3 regions of the Citrobacter sp. FDAARGOS_156 genome follow, and region 1 is predicted to be linked to each of the others. Evidence: riboswitches for the same ligand, from Rfam matches in the RefSeq annotation. Region 1 holds a riboswitch; each other region holds the start of a gene.
The links. Region 1 has a riboswitch for thiamine pyrophosphate ahead of thiB (thiamine ABC transporter substrate binding subunit). Riboswitches for the same ligand answer to the same signal wherever they lie in the genome.

Region 2: it holds a riboswitch for thiamine pyrophosphate, as region 1 does, so the genes downstream of both, thiC (phosphomethylpyrimidine synthase ThiC) here and thiB (thiamine ABC transporter substrate binding subunit) in region 1, are expected to answer to the same signal.
Region 3: it holds a riboswitch for thiamine pyrophosphate, as region 1 does, so the genes downstream of both, thiM (hydroxyethylthiazole kinase) here and thiB (thiamine ABC transporter substrate binding subunit) in region 1, are expected to answer to the same signal.

The regions. Positions count from the first base shown of each region.
Region 1 is NZ_CP014030.2:1,102,969-1,108,216, reverse strand. Features, by position in the region: gene AL515_RS05420 (sugar efflux transporter) at 1-171, opposite strand, end outside; gene sgrT (glucose uptake inhibitor SgrT) at 287-409, opposite strand; gene sgrR (HTH-type transcriptional regulator SgrR) at 509-2,164, shown strand; TPP riboswitch at 2,198-2,321, shown strand; gene thiB (thiamine ABC transporter substrate binding subunit) at 2,352-3,335, shown strand; gene thiP (thiamine/thiamine pyrophosphate ABC transporter permease ThiP) at 3,311-4,921, shown strand; gene thiQ (thiamine ABC transporter ATP-binding protein ThiQ) at 4,905-5,248, shown strand, end outside.
Region 2 is NZ_CP014030.2:560,489-565,736, forward strand. Features, by position in the region: gene thiE (thiamine phosphate synthase) at 1-606, opposite strand, end outside; gene thiC (phosphomethylpyrimidine synthase ThiC) at 606-2,504, opposite strand; TPP riboswitch at 2,587-2,709, opposite strand; gene AL515_RS02735 (Rsd/AlgQ family anti-sigma factor) at 2,761-3,249, opposite strand; gene nudC (NAD(+) diphosphatase) at 3,346-4,119, shown strand; gene hemE (uroporphyrinogen decarboxylase) at 4,170-5,234, shown strand; gene nfi (deoxyribonuclease V) at 5,244-5,248, shown strand, end outside.
Region 3 is NZ_CP014030.2:3,191,025-3,196,272, forward strand. Features, by position in the region: gene AL515_RS15750 (GntR family transcriptional regulator) at 1-551, opposite strand, end outside; gene thiD (bifunctional hydroxymethylpyrimidine kinase/phosphomethylpyrimidine kinase) at 603-1,403, opposite strand; gene thiM (hydroxyethylthiazole kinase) at 1,400-2,188, opposite strand; TPP riboswitch at 2,221-2,317, opposite strand; gene AL515_RS15765 (hypothetical protein) at 2,741-2,926, shown strand; gene AL515_RS15770 (type III restriction endonuclease subunit R) at 3,184-4,623, shown strand.

The DNA.
Region 1 (5,248 bases):
GACGGTGTAAAACAGCCCGACCCAAAATGGTTGCGCACCGACTTCACGGCTCAGGAACAGACTCAGGGTGGGTGCCTGCAATGCCCCTGCCACGCCCATCATAAAAGCGACCAGCATAAATGCCGCGTAAACGCCGTTGAGGCGCCGTCCCATGGTCATAATCCAGAGCATTGTTATCCCTATTGGCTGGGCTGATACGAAAAAAGCCAGCAGAAAAAATCTGCTGGCGGGTGATTTTACACCAATACTCAGTCACACATGATGTCTGCAATGCGTAATTCAGAGGTCAGGCTGTCACCTCCCACTGCATCAGTTCTTCGAGCATCTTTAAGCGCTGCGGTGCGCTCAGGCAAGCCAACCAGGACGTTTTTTCCGTCGCGGTAAAGTACTTCATATAGAACTGACGCATAGATGACCCCTTCGTTGTCTCATCGCTTCATCGGAATCTATTATTGGCTTAATATAGGGATAATAAAATTGCTGAATTTTTCGCAGGAGTTCCCCTTTTATGTCTTCTGGTCGTTTGCAACAACAGTTCATCCGTCTGTGGCAATGCTGTGACGGCAAAACGCAAGACACCACGCTGAACGAGCTGGCAGAGCTGCTTAGCTGCTCGCGCCGCCATATGCGTACCCTGCTTAATACCATGCAGGAGCGCGGTTGGTTAACGTGGGAAGCCGAGGTTGGACGCGGTAAACGCTCACGCCTGACATTCCTCTACACCGGGCTGGCGCTCCAGCAGCAACGCGCAGAAGACCTGCTGGAACAGGATCGCATCGATCAACTGGTGCAACTGGTCGGTGACAAAACGGCCGTCCGGCAGATGCTGGTTTCCCACCTCGGCCGCAGCTTTCGCCAGGGTCGGCACATCATGCGCGTTCTCTATTATCGTCCCATGCGCAACCTGCTACCTGGTACGGCGCTACGCCGCTCCGAAACCCATATCGCCCGACAAATCTTCAGCGCCTTAATACGGGTAAATGAGGAAAATGGGGAACTGGAAGCGGACATTGCCCATCACTGGCAGCAGATTTCACCTTTACACTGGCGATTCTTCCTGCGCCCGGGGATCCATTTTCATCACGGTCGTGAGCTGGAGATGGACGATGTGATCACCTCATTGACCCGAATTAACACGTTGCCTCTGTACTCGCACATTACACAAATCGTCTCTCCCACGGCCTGGACGCTGGATATCCATCTGTCTCAGCCCGACCGTTGGCTTCCCTGGTTATTGGGGCAAGTCCCCGCCATGATCCTGCCGCGAGAATGGGAAACGCTGAATAACTTCTCCAGCCACCCGATTGGTACTGGCCCATATGCGGTGATGAGAAACACCAATAACCAGCTGAAAATTCACGCATTTGATGATTACTTTGGTTACCGGGCGCTGATCGACGAAGTGAACGTTTGGGTGTTACCTGACATCGGCGAAGAGCCAGGCGGCGGTTTGACGCTAAAAGGTCCCACAGAGGATGAAAAGGCGATTGAAAGTCGCCTCGAAGAAGGTTGCTACTACCTGCTGTTTGATGCACGATCCCACCGCGGCGCAAATCAGGAGGTCCGCGAGTGGGCTAGCCGCGTACTCTCGCCAACCCATTTAATTTGCCACGCCGACGAACAGTATCAGCGACTGTGGTTCCCCGCCTACGGCTTACTGCCTCGCTGGCATCACGCCAGACCCGGCCATGGTGAAAAACCAGCCGGGCTGGAAACGCTGACGCTCACTTACTATCGCGATCATATCGAACACCGGATTATCGCGCAGATCATGAAAACGCTGCTGGCTGCGCATCAGGTGCAGTTGACTATTCAGGAGATCGACTACGATCAATGGCATGCGGGAGAAATCGTCAGCGATATCTGGCTAAACAGCGCCAACTTTACCCTACCGCTGGACTTCTCGCTGTTCGCCCATTTGTGCGAAGTCCCGCTGCTGCAAAACTGTATCTCACGGGACTGGGAAAACGATGCGGCTCGCTGGCGAACGGGCGAAATGAGCCTGGCAGCATGGTGCCAACAGCTGCTCGCCACCAAGGCCATTGTGCCATTAATCCACCACTGGCTGATCATTCAGGGACAGCGCAGTATGCGCGGGTTACGCATGAATACCCTCGGCTGGTTTGATTTTAAATCGGCGTGGTTTGCTCCGCCGGATCCTTGATTGCTGCTAAGCAACAAAATCATTACACTAACGCCGTTCTCAACGGGGTGCTAAATAAAAACATACACAGAATCATTCGATCTGCGTATGGGCTGAGAGATACCCGTCGAACCTGATCCGGATAATGCCGGCGAAGGGATTTGAGGCTTATCTCAAGTCCTTTGCCACCCAACTCTTGAGGTGCAAAGTGTTTAAAAAATATCTTCCGCTTTTACTGCTGTGCGCAGCGCCTGTCTTCGCCAAACCTGTACTGACCGTCTATACCTACGACTCGTTCGCGGCTGACTGGGGCCCGGGCCCAACAATCAAAAAAGCCTTTGAAGCTGACTGCAACTGTGAATTAAAACTGGTCGCGCTGGAAGATGGTGTTTCATTGCTTAACCGCCTGCGCATGGAAGGAAAAAACAGTAAAGCCGACGTTGTACTCGGTCTGGATAACAACCTTCTGGAAGCCGCCACACAAACCAAACTGTTTGCCAAAAGTGGTGTAGCAAACGACACCGTTAACGTACCCGGCGGCTGGAAAAACGATACCTTCGTTCCGTTTGACTACGGCTATTTCGCCTTCGTTTATGATAAGAACAAGCTGAAGAATCCGCCCAAAAGCCTGAAGGAACTGGTTGAAAGCGACCAAAAATGGCGCGTCATTTATCAGGATCCGCGCACCAGCACGCCGGGTCTGGGTCTGCTGCTATGGATGCAGAAAGTCTATGGCGATAAAGCGCCAGAGGCGTGGCAGAAACTGGCAGCCAAAACCGTCACCGTCACCAAGGGCTGGAGCGAAGCCTACGGCCTGTTCCTGAAAGGTGAAAGCGATCTGGTGCTCAGCTACACCACCTCTCCGGTCTATCACATCATCGCCGAGAAAAAAGACAACTACGCCGCCGCTAATTTTAGCGAAGGCCACTATTTGCAGGTGGAAGTCGCCGCGCGTACCGCGGCCAGCAAGCAGCCGGAACTGGCCGAGAAGTTCCTGAAGTTTATGGTGTCTCCGGCATTCCAGAATGCGATTCCGACCGGCAACTGGATGTATCCGGTGACGCAGGTCGCCCTGCCGTCAGGATTCGAGCAACTGACTAAGCCAGCCACCGCGCTGGAATTTACGCCGCAGCAGGTTGCGACTCAACGTCAGGCATGGATTAGCGAATGGCAACGCGCCGTCAGCCGTTAATCCCCGGCTGGCTGGTTCCAGGGCTTACCGCCGCCACGCTGATGGTGGTCGTTGCCCTGGCCGCGTTTCTGGCACTGTGGTTTAACGCCCCGCAGGGAGAGTGGCTCTCACTGTGGCAAGATGACTACCTGTGGCACGTGGTGCGCTTTTCTTTCTGGCAGGCTTTTCTATCCGCTGTGCTGTCGGTTGTCCCGGCGATTTTCCTTGCCAGAGCGCTCTATCGTCGCCGTTTTCCAGGACGTCTGGCGCTGCTGCGCCTGTGCGCCATGACGTTAATCCTGCCGGTGCTGGTCGCGGTCTTCGGTATTCTTAGCGTCTACGGTCGCCAGGGTTGGCTGGCCTCGCTCTGGCATACATTCGGGCTGGAGTGGACGTTTTCGCCATACGGCTTGCAAGGCATTCTGCTGGCGCACGTCTTTTTCAATCTGCCGATGGCCAGCCGTCTGCTGTTGCAGTCGCTAGAGAATATTCCCGGCGAGCAGCGACAGTTAGCCGCTCAGTTGGGTCTGCGCGGCTGGCATTTCTTCCGTTTCGTTGAATGGCCGTGGCTGCGTCGGCAAATCCTTCCCGTCGCGGCGCTCATCTTTATGCTGTGCTTCGCCAGCTTCGCCACCGTTTTATCGCTGGGCGGTGGGCCGCAGGCCACCACCATCGAACTGGCTATCTATCAGGCGCTGAACTTTGATTACGATCCCGCCCGCGCAGCCATGCTGGCGTTGATCCAGATGATTTGTTGTCTGGCACTGGTGCTGCTCAGCCAACGTTTGAGCCGCGCCATCGCCCCCGGCACCACGCTGGTTCAGGGCTGGCGGGATCCCGACGATCGTCTGCACAGCCGTCTGGCTGACTTAATTCTGATTGTTCTCGCTCTGTTGCTGTTGCTTCCGCCGTTGCTGGCGGTGATTGTCGATGGCTTAAACCGCCATGTACTGGATGTTCTTAGACAACCCGTACTGTGGCAGGCGCTGGGAACCTCGCTGCGCATTGCGCTGGCGGCAGGTGCGTTGTGCGTCATACTCACCATGATGCTGTTATGGAGTAGTCGTGAACTGCGTGCCCGCCAACAGGCGCTGGCAGGACAAATGCTGGAGTTGAGCGGCATGATGATCCTCGCCATGCCGGGTATCGTGCTGGCAACCGGCTTCTTTCTGCTGCTCAATAACACTATTGGGCTTCCCGAATCTGCCGACGGCATTGTTATTTTTACCAATGCGCTGATGGCGATCCCTTATGCATTGAAGGTGCTGGAAAACCCAATGCGTGACGTCACTGCGCGCTATAGTATGTTGTGCCAGTCGTTGGGCATTGAGGGATGGTCGCGCCTGAAAGTGGTTGAACTGCGCGCCCTGAAGCGCCCGCTGGCACAGGCGATGGCGTTTGCCTGCGTGCTGTCGATTGGCGATTTTGGCGTAGTGGCGTTATTTGGTAATGAGGATTTCCGCACCCTGCCGTTTTATTTATATCAGCAGATTGGCTCTTATCGCAGTCAGGATGGCGCGGTTACGGCGTTATTACTGCTGATCCTGTGCTTTACGCTGTTTACCGTTATTGAGAAATTGCCGGGTCGAAATGTTAAAACTGATTGATATCACATGGCTTTATCATCATCTGCCCATGCGCTTTACGTTGTCGGTCGCGCGCGGTGAGCAGGTAGCGATACTCGGGCCAAGCGGCGCCGGGAAAAGTACGCTTCTGAATCTGATTGCCGGCTTTCTGACACCTGCCAGCGGCACGATGATGATTGCAGGTGAAGATCACACCACCACACCGCCCTCTCGTCGCCCGGTTTCGATGCTGTTTCAGGAAAACAACCTGTTCAGTCATCTGAACGTGCAGCAAAACATCGGCCTGGGCCTGAATCCAGGATTGAAGCTGAACGCACCGCAGCGGGAGAAAATGCACCATATCGCCCG
Region 2 (5,248 bases), 540 kb from region 1:
CAGTTGCGCCGTGGCTGCCTGCCAGTCGGCCGCCAGGGTGATAGCGCTGACCACGGCAATGCTGCCGACGCCGGTCGCCAGCACCGACGGGGCGCGCTCAAGGCTGATACCGCCAATCGCCACGGTCGGGTAATCTGCCAGTCGTTCAATATGACCTGCCAGCTGAGTCAGCCCCTGCGGGGCGGAAGGCATCTGCTTGGTTTGCGTGGAGAAGACGTGGCCGAGCGCGATATAAGAAGGCTTAGCGGCGAGCGCGACGTCGATCTCCATATCATCGTGGGTGGAAACCCCCAGGCGTAAGCCCGCCGCCTGAATGGCCTTCAGGTCGGTGGTTTCGAGATCTTCCTGGCCCAGATGCACGCCGTAGGCGTTGTGCTTAATCGCCAGCCGCCAATAGTCGTTAATAAACAGGCGGGCGTCATAGCGACGCCCCAGCGCGATGGCGGCGATAACGTCGGCTTCCACCTCTTCATCGCGTTTATCTTTGATACGCAACTGGATCGTGCGCACGCCCGCTGCCAGCAGGCGTTCAATCCATTGCACGCTGTCCACCACCGGGTAAAGCCCGAGGCGGAACGGCACGGTCGGGAAATCAGGCTGGTACATTATGCCTCCTCTTTTTTGAGGTAGATTTCACCGCCTTTGGCGCGGAAGTTCTCCGACATATCTGCCATTCCCACTTCAATAGTCTGCGCGGCGGCGTAGTCGCGTACTTCCTGGCTGATTTTCATCGAGCAGAACTTCGGCCCGCACATGGAGCAGAAGTGGGCGACTTTGCCGGACTCCTGCGGCAGGGTTTCATCGTGATAAGCGCGAGCGGTGAACGGGTCGAGCGCGAGGTTAAACTGGTCTTCCCAGCGGAATTCAAAGCGCGCTTTCGACATCGCGTTATCGCGGATCTGCGCGCCCGGATGGCCTTTGGCCAAATCCGCGGCGTGAGCGGCAATTTTGTAGGTAATCAGCCCCTGCTTCACGTCTTCTTTGTTCGGCAGGCCGAGGTGCTCTTTTGGCGTGACGTAGCACAGCATCGCGCAGCCAAACCAGCCGATCATCGCCGCGCCAATGCCTGAGGTGAAGTGGTCATAGCCCGGCGCGATATCTGTCGTCAACGGCCCTAAGGTGTAGAACGGCGCTTCGTGGCAGCTCTCCAGCTCTTCGGTCATGTTGCGCTGGATCATATGCATCGGCACATGCCCCGGGCCTTCAATCATCACCTGCACGTCGTATTCCCAGGCGATTTTGGTCAGCTCGCCCAGCGTATGCAGTTCGGAGAACTGAGCTTCGTCGTTGGCATCCTGAATCGAACCCGGACGCAGGCCGTCGCCGAGAGAGAGCGAGACGTCGTAGGCGGCGCAAATTTCGCAAATCTCACGGAAATGTTCAAACAGGAAGTTCTCTTTGTGATGCGAGAGGCACCATTTCGCCATGATAGAACCGCCGCGCGAGACAATACCGGTCAGGCGTTTGGCAGTCATCGGCACGTAGCGCAGCAGCACGCCAGCATGAATGGTGAAGTAGTCCACGCCCTGTTCGGCCTGCTCCAGCAGCGTGTCACGGAATGCTTCCCAGGTGAGATCTTCGGCGATCCCGTTGACCTTCTCCAGCGCCTGGTAGATCGGTACGGTGCCGATCGGCACCGGGCTGTTACGCAGGATCCACTCGCGGGTTTCGTGAATATAGCGGCCGGTCGACAGGTCCATCACCGTATCCGCGCCCCAGCGGGTAGACCACACCAGTTTTTCGACCTCTTCTTCGATAGAAGAAGTGACCGCCGAGTTACCGATGTTGGCATTCACCTTCACCAGGAAGTTGCGGCCGATGATCATCGGCTCGGATTCCGGGTGGTTGATATTGGCAGGAATAATCGCCCGGCCCGCAGCGACTTCATCACGCACGAATTCCGGCGTGATATTTTCCGGCAGGCGAGCGCCAAAGTTCATCCCCGGATGCTGGTGGCGCAGTACTTCACTACGAATACGCTCGCGGCCCATGTTTTCACGGATGGCGATAAACTCCATCTCCGGCGTGACAATCCCCTGACGGGCGTAGTGCAATTGGGTCACGCGCTTACCGGCTTTGGCGCGTTTCGGCGTCAGCAGGCCGCTGAAACGCAGCTCGTCCAGGCCATCGTCGGCCAGGCGCTCTTTGGTGTAAGCGGAGCTGCGGTCGTCTAATTCTTCGCTGTCGTTACGCGCCGCAATCCACGGCTGGCGCAGTTTCGCCAGGCCCTGCTGGACGTTAATCTCCACGTCAGGATCGCCATACGGCCCGGAGGTGTCGTACACCGGCACGGCTTCGTTGTCTTCAAATTGCGGATTGTCTTTGCTGCCGCCAATTAGCGTCGGGCTCAGCTGGATTTCGCGCATCGGGATGCGGATATCCGGCTGCGAACCGGTAATATAAATGCGTTTTGAGTTAGGGAAGGCGGTCCCTTCCAGGGTATCGATAAAGTGTTGGGCTTGCGCGCGCTGTTCGCGGCGTGATGGTTTAGTAGTGGCAGACATAGCTCATTCCAAAAAAGTAAGGACGTGGCTTGTCAGACGACGGATGAAGCAAGAGAGAGACGATCGCCCAAAGACGAACGGTTGTAGATTGACTCTTGTTCCCTTCGCAGGTCTTAACCTGATCAGGTTCCGCGGATCCCGAATTAACGGTCTCAGCCTTTTCCACTCATACTGTTGTGGAAAATAAGCACTCCGACAAGAAGTAACCTCTATCTTAGAGGTAATGAATGTAAACTACGCGTTAATGCGACAAATCTCAAGCAGGACGTTTGAGAGTGCCACTCTCGTGCATCGCATCAAATACCAGCATGATCAGCTTATCTTCGAGCACGAACCGGGCTTCCAGCGCCTCGCCGATATCTGATAAAGCCTGTTGAAATTCAAGGAAGTTATCATGATCAATGGCGGTCTCCAGACTGGTGTCATAGTAGTCCATGATCAGTTGTGTGTTGGCTTCCAGCAGTGGCCAAATTTTTGTGGCTTTTAAAAGCTGCCCGTTCCCTTCCAATTTATGGAGAATACGTTCATAAATACTGAAGTGTCCGGTGGAGAGGTAATCGACCAGGCTCTGACAAAAATCATCCAGCGCTTTTTCATTGAGCCGCATGTACGATTCTTTGCCAGGCTTAATGCCAACCAGATTGTAGTAAGCCACGAGCAGGTGCTTACGTACATGTAGCCAGCGATCAACCAGTTTATTACTTCCTCCGACGTGCTCCGTCAGGCTTTCCAGCTGGTTTAGCATGATTGACTCCGCAAGATGGTGTTTAGGAACTGCTCACCCGTAAATGTAAAAATAATGTAAACAACATGCCTGTGAAGCAAAGGTTGCGCAAGAGATATGGATCGTATAATTGAAAAATTAGATAGCGGCTGGTGGATTGTCAGTCATGAGCAAAAGTTATGGTTGCCTCATGGCGAACTGCCTCACGGCGACGCGGCACGTTTTGATTTGATCGGGCAGCGCGCACTTTCTATCGGCGAATGGGAAGGGGAGACGGTCTGGCTGGTGCAGCAGCAACGTCGCCACGATATGGGGTCGGTACGCCAGGTCATTGACCAGGATGTTGGCCTGTTTCAACTGGCCGGACGCGGCGTACAGCTGGCCGAGTTTTACCGCTCGCATAAATTCTGCGGCTACTGTGGGCACACGATGTACCCGAGTAAAACGGAATGGGCGATGCTGTGCAGCCACTGCCGGGAACGCTACTACCCGCAAATTGCCCCCTGCATTATCGTCGCCATTCGCCGAGATGATTCCATCCTGCTTGCCCAACATGTTCGCCATCGTAACGGCGTACATACCGTGCTGGCGGGTTTTGTCGAAGTGGGCGAAACCCTCGAGCAGGCGGTGGCGCGTGAAGTCATGGAAGAGAGTGGCATCAAGGTGAAAAACCTGCGCTATGTCACTTCTCAGCCGTGGCCGTTCCCGCAGTCTTTGATGACCGCATTTATGGCAGAGTATGATAGCGGCGAGATTGTTATCGACCCGAAAGAACTGCTGGAAGCGAACTGGTATCGCTACGATGATTTACCGCTGCTTCCCCCGCCAGGCACCGTCGCGCGGCGATTGATTGAAGACACTGTGGCGATGTGTCGGGCTGAGTACGAGTAAAGAACGAGTGATGATACACTGATGGACTGACGCAATAAGGAACTGCAAAAATGACCGAACTGAAGAACGATCGTTATCTGCGTGCGCTGCTGCGCCAGCCCGTTGATGTCACTCCGGTATGGATGATGCGCCAGGCGGGCCGCTATCTACCGGAATATAAAGCCACGCGCGCCGAGGCGGGCGATTTTATGGCGCTGTGCAAAAATGCCGAGCTGGCCTGCGAAGTTACGCTGCAGCCGCTGCGTCGTTATAAGCTTGATGCCGCGATCCTCTTCTCGGATATCCTGACGATTCCCGATGCGATGGGGCTTGGGCTCTATTTTGAAGCAGGAGAAGGTCCACGCTTCACCTCCCCGATTACCAGCAAGGCTGACGTCGACAAACTGCCGATCCCGGACCCGGAAGATGGGCTGGGTTACGTGATGAATGCGGTGCGCACAATTCGCCGTGAACTGAAAGGCGAAGTGCCGCTGATCGGCTTCTCCGGTAGCCCGTGGACGCTGGCAACCTACATGGTTGAAGGCGGCAGCAGCAAAGCCTTCACCGTGATTAAAAAGATGATGTATGCCGACCCTAAAGCGCTGCATCTGCTGCTTGATAAGCTGGCGAAGAGCGTCACGCTGTACCTGAACGCGCAGATCAAAGCGGGCGCGCAGTCGGTGATGATTTTCGATACCTGGGGCGGTGTGCTGACCGGTCGCGACTATCAGCAGTTCTCCCTGTACTACATGCACAAAATCGTTGATGGCCTGCTGCGCGAGAACGACGGTCGTCGTGTACCGGTGACCCTGTTTACCAAAGGCGGCGGTCAGTGGCTGGAAGCGATGGCGGAAACCGGCTGTGATGCGTTAGGTCTCGACTGGACCACTGACATTGCCGATGCGCGTCGTCGTGTAGGTCATAAAGTGGCGCTACAGGGCAATATGGATCCGTCCATGCTGTATGCACCGCCAGCCCGCATCGAAGAAGAGGTGGCGACAATTCTGGCCGGATTCGGTCAGGGCGAAGGGCATGTCTTTAACCTGGGCCACGGCATTCATCAGGACGTCCCGCCAGAACATGCGGGTGTCTTTGTGGAGGCGGTACATCGGTTGTCCGAACAGTACCACCGCTAAGGAGTCATTATGGA
Region 3 (5,248 bases), 2.1 Mb from region 1:
TGCTGGCTGCGGAAATAGTCGTACAGTGAAACGCCAATGGCATCCACGTCATGGATAAGATGGGCGGGTACCCATGATTCTTCAATAGACACAGCATCTTCATCAACATAGCGAATGCGCTTGAGCAAGAAGACCTCACTGCCGACAGCAATGGCCAACTGCTGAGCCACCTCTTCCGGGCAGGGCACCACGCGTTTATTCACCCACAGCGTATCCGGCTTTTTACCGCGCAACACCACCTGTTGTGAAAAACCGCGCGCTTCTTTGAGCGAATACTCGAAGATGTTATTGATTTGCGTCCCGTAGCCACGCGCACGCGTCACCACCCCCTCTTCTTCCAGCGCCTGCATCGCTTTGCGCACCGTAATGCGTGAAACGCCGGTCAACTGGCTGAGGTCGCGCTCGCCAGGCAGGATATTGCCATGCTCCAGGATCCCACTGCGCACAGCGTTCTTAACCGTTTGAGCGAATTTCATATACAGCGGCGTGTTGTCCGCCGCTGAAATACGTTCATTCAGTTGCGCGATAAGCTGGGTATGCGCTTGTTCCATTTATCTTTTTCCTGGCAGCCGTTTCTGCAGCCAGTATACCATTTCTGCTCATCACCACCACGCGTGGAAATGATGCACCGGACCAATCCCCTCGCCCACTTCCAGCGTATCCGCCTGCGCCAGCGCCGCAGAGAGCCACAACTTAGCCTCCTGTACCGTATCAGCCCAGTTAACATGGCGTGGACGCAGTGCCGCCAGCGCTGCTGACAACGTGCACCCTGTTCCGTGCGTATTTTTTGTCACCACCCTTGGCGCGGTGAAACGCTGTTCGCCATCGCGGGTAAACAGCCAGTCAGGGCTTTGCTCATCATCAAGATGACCCCCTTTCATTAATACCGCCTCACAGCCCAGCGCCCGCAACGCGCGCCCCTGCTCTAACATTTCCTGCTCCGTTCGGGCATGCGATGCCCCGAGCAACGCCGCCGCCTCCGGCAGATTAGGGGTAATAATCGACACTTGCGGTAACAGACGGGTACGCAGCGTTTCAACCGCAGAGGAAGACAATAGCGGATCGCCGCTTTTTGCCAACATTACCGTATCCAGTACGACGTTTTGTACCCGATGACGCTGTAAACGTTCGGCAACGGCTTCGACAATATCGGTTTCTGCCAGCATGCCGATTTTGGTGGTATCGATGCGCACATCGCTGAACACCGAGTCCAGCTGTGCAGCAACAAAGTCAGGTTCAATGCGATACACCGACTGCACCCCACGCGTATTTTGTGCCACCAACGCGGTAATAACTGAGCAGCCGTATGCGCCAAGCGCCGAGAAGGTTTTTAAATCGGCCTGAATACCCGCGCCACCGCTTGGATCGGTTCCGGCGATCGTTAATGCGTTAATCCGTTTCATGCTTGCTCCTGGGCGTTCAGGTTATAGAGAGCGTCGAGAAATGCCGGAACAAAACTTCCCGGTCCCGTCGATTGTTCAGTGGCGCGTTGTCCGGCTTGCTTCATCCAGCTACAGGCAGAAGCAACATTATTCAACCGGTCGCCCTCCAGGGCGCAACTGGCTGCGACTACCGCTGACAATGCACAGCCGGTGCCCACTACGCGCGTCATCAACGGGTCACCGCCGCTCACGCAGACGGTACGCTGACCATCGGTAACATAGTCAACTTCGCCGGTCACCACGACAATGGTTCCAACCTGGCGTGCCAGTGTTTGTGCTGCCGGAAGGGCTACCGCTGGCGTATCAGTCGTGTCTACACCGCGCCCCACTCCGTTCATCCCCGCCAGCGCAAGGATTTCTGAGGCGTTACCGCGAATAGCCGCTGGCTGTATCGCCAGTAAATCCAGACAGAAACGACGACGAAACGCCAGTGCGCCCACGGCAACGGGATCGAGCGTCCAGGGGGTTTTCGCCTGCTGCGCCTGTTCAACGGCGGCACGCATTGCCGTTGCCCGCGCCTGAGTCAGTGTCCCAACATTAATGAGCAGCGCCTGGGCAATAGCAGCAAACTGGCTGGCTTCCTCAGGTTCGATCACCATCGCGGGCGATGCGCCAAGTGCCAGTAACGTATTGGCAGTGAAGCTTTGCACAACCTCGTTGGTCATACAGTGAGTGAGGGGGGAAAGCGTTCTAAATTGGTGTAAGGTGTGGGCCGCAAGTGCGCGGCTGTGCAGGTCAGGCTGCATGGTTCAGCTCCTGCCCGCGTGAAAGAAGGGACACGAGCAGTGTCAGACTTCCCTACGCTGGCATTATCCAGATCAGGTGGTACGGGTATTTCTCAGCCTTCACGCGGAAGGGCACCCCGAGTCGTTTGGTTACATTTCTCTTAATTTTTGTCAGCTTAGGTTAAGTTGCTCGCCGATGCAAGTTTACCGGTGGTGACGTCACTTATACACGCTGTACCCCACCGAGTACCCCATTTTGTACCTCATACCAATTAAGGAATAGCTCCCAACTTCATTTTGAAACACTAATAGTTGCTCGATTTATTTGGAACCAAGAATCCAACATTGTAATATTTAAAAACAACTGTATCTGATGGGAAAAATATACACCAGTATAGTTTGGAGAACTTTTTATATATAGCAAGGCAACGGATGTGATAAGTACTTTATAAAAACACTTATCTTTACTCTATTTCATTGACAGAAAATGAAACGAATTAATTCTATGTGCTACAATGTGTAGTGCAGAAAACAACTCTGTGTTAACAACAAAAAAAATAAAAGGTGATTTATATGAAAATGAAAGAATATTATGAAGAGATTTCTCTATTAAAGTTTAAAGAATTAGAAGATGAACATGATTATATGGTAGCCACAGGTGATTTCCTAACAGAGTTATCAAACATAGCCGATCATTGTGAAAGGAATAAGTCACAAATTAACAAAGAGCAGAACAAGCAATACAAACCCTCTTATTAACAGGTCACATCTCAATCATTAAATACCTCAGCCTGCTAATTTTTGCATAGAAGATAACGAAGTGAAATTTACGATGTTTTCGAAAATAATTACGAAACTGACTGTAGCTTTTTAGGCGGTAAAACTGCTTATTTCACTTGTTTATAAACATTCTCTTGCAGTTGTCGCAACTCAAAAATACTAATAACTAAAACAACGAAAGGCCAGACACTGGAATGGCTGACCTTTCTACATTAATCAATATGGAGCGTGTACAAATGATTAATCCCACACCTATTTATAATAAATTTAAGTATGTCTCCGCCCCTTGTGGTTCAGGTAAAACATATCAATTATGTGAGAATATCAATAATAGTACTGAAAAATATATTTTAGTACAGAACACTCAAGAGCTTATTAAGCAGACGGCAAAACAAATCAATAATTGCGAGTATATTATTACTGATACGGTACAAAAAGATGAAAGTGTTATTAGTTCAGTCATTGAATTTCTTTCATCTGGAAGTAATAAAACATTAATCATAACAGATAAAACATTTTTCAAAATCCCTCGTGAATTGTTAGCTAACTGGAATGTTTATATTGACGACGTGACTAATTTCCACTCTTTTCAGAATATAAATGAAGGTAGTGCTGAAATAAAAAGCGTTATCCGTAATGATTTAATCCACAAAGTACAGTCATTAGATGATAAAAATATGTACATTGCGGCTGAAAGAAATCCAGAAGTAAAGGGCGATATAGTAAAGAACATTTTAAATAAACTTTCAGCATTGAATGATAATGATCTTTTTATAATGAATAATGAGTACTTTACCGATGAGGAAAAGGAACAGCTTAATATCACAGCATGGAAAGATCTCAATAAGTACAAAGATATATCAATTACCTTTCTTGGTGCTAATTTCGAAAACTCACTGATCTATAAAGGCAATAAAGAACTCTTTGAAAGTACTGAACTTGAAGGATTATTAACACGAAAAACAGCTCTCAAAGACAGGTTAAAGGTTTATTACTTTTCAAAAAATCACAAACTATCAAGGACATGGAAAACTTACAACCCTGATAAAGTACAAAGAATATACTCATATATTGATGAAAAACTTGAGGGACAGGATTTCTACTGGACTAAGAACAAAAGCGATTCTCAGAGCCTTAAGAACGGCACAGAGATAAGCCCGGATGCCAGAGGATTTAACCAGTACAGGCACCTTGATACGTGCGTTTGGTTGGCCTGTATGCGTCCCTCTGAAACAGAAGCTAAACAGTGTGAATTGTTCTTTGAGATTGACGGCGAGGCGATACACATCGCAAGGGAGTACGAAAGTTTACACCAGTTCGTACTACGAGGAATTTCAAGGGATTTTGACAGTACTGAAACACAGACTGTTTATGTTTTTGATGAATGGCAAGCCAGATCTCTTACAGACAATATTGAGTACATAGATCTCGGTATTGATGATGACGAACAAGGGCAGAGAGGCAGGCCGCAAGGCTCAATGAACAAGGAAAAGCGTTTCACTCTTGATGACACTAAAGCAACACGTTTCAGACGCTGGAAAGACAACAACCCAGGACTTGAGTTAGAAGCGTTCAGGGCGTTTCTTGCCAGTTCTACCAACGCAGATCTCAGTACTGAGGAAAGGGCAGCTATGTACGAGAAGTACGAAAAAGCAGCAAAAAAGAAACAGAAATAGCTCTGTTTCCCTGTCAGAAACACCATCATAAAACCAATAAATGTCCGAAAAATAATACCTTATAATATCTATAGGTAATAAATTTCCGACATCACAACGAGCAAAAGCGAATTAACTACCTGAAAGCAGGAGCGGCGAAGCAAGCGAACTGTTTCGGGTAGTTAGTGAGAGTGCTCACGCAGTGAGTGCTTGATAGTTATCCCATTGTTTATATAGATAAAAAATTTAAACAGCACCCGCTTTGCGTGTACTGTTCGCTGGATTCGGTTCTACTGCTTCGTTCCTTTCAGTCACTGGCAGAGCGAACCAATCGCGTTTTTTGTTCTGTCAGTAAGTACATAACTGATTGTTATTTCATTACTTATTGTACTAATAATTCCTTTGAGTACTTAGTGGGGTATCTGCTGTTTCAGCTACTGGAAAAGCCCTGTCAGTACTGACCAGAGCGAAGCGACCCCGATCCGAGCTGTCCCCCTTCATGATGGTGTTTCGGACAAAACGCACAGGAAGCCTCTGAATGCGATGTTCATTACTGACACACATGAATGTCCAAAACCCTACAAAACGTCGTAGCGACGCTTTAAGAGCGTTTGCGAGATGGAATCGCCAGTACTCTCTGTATTGA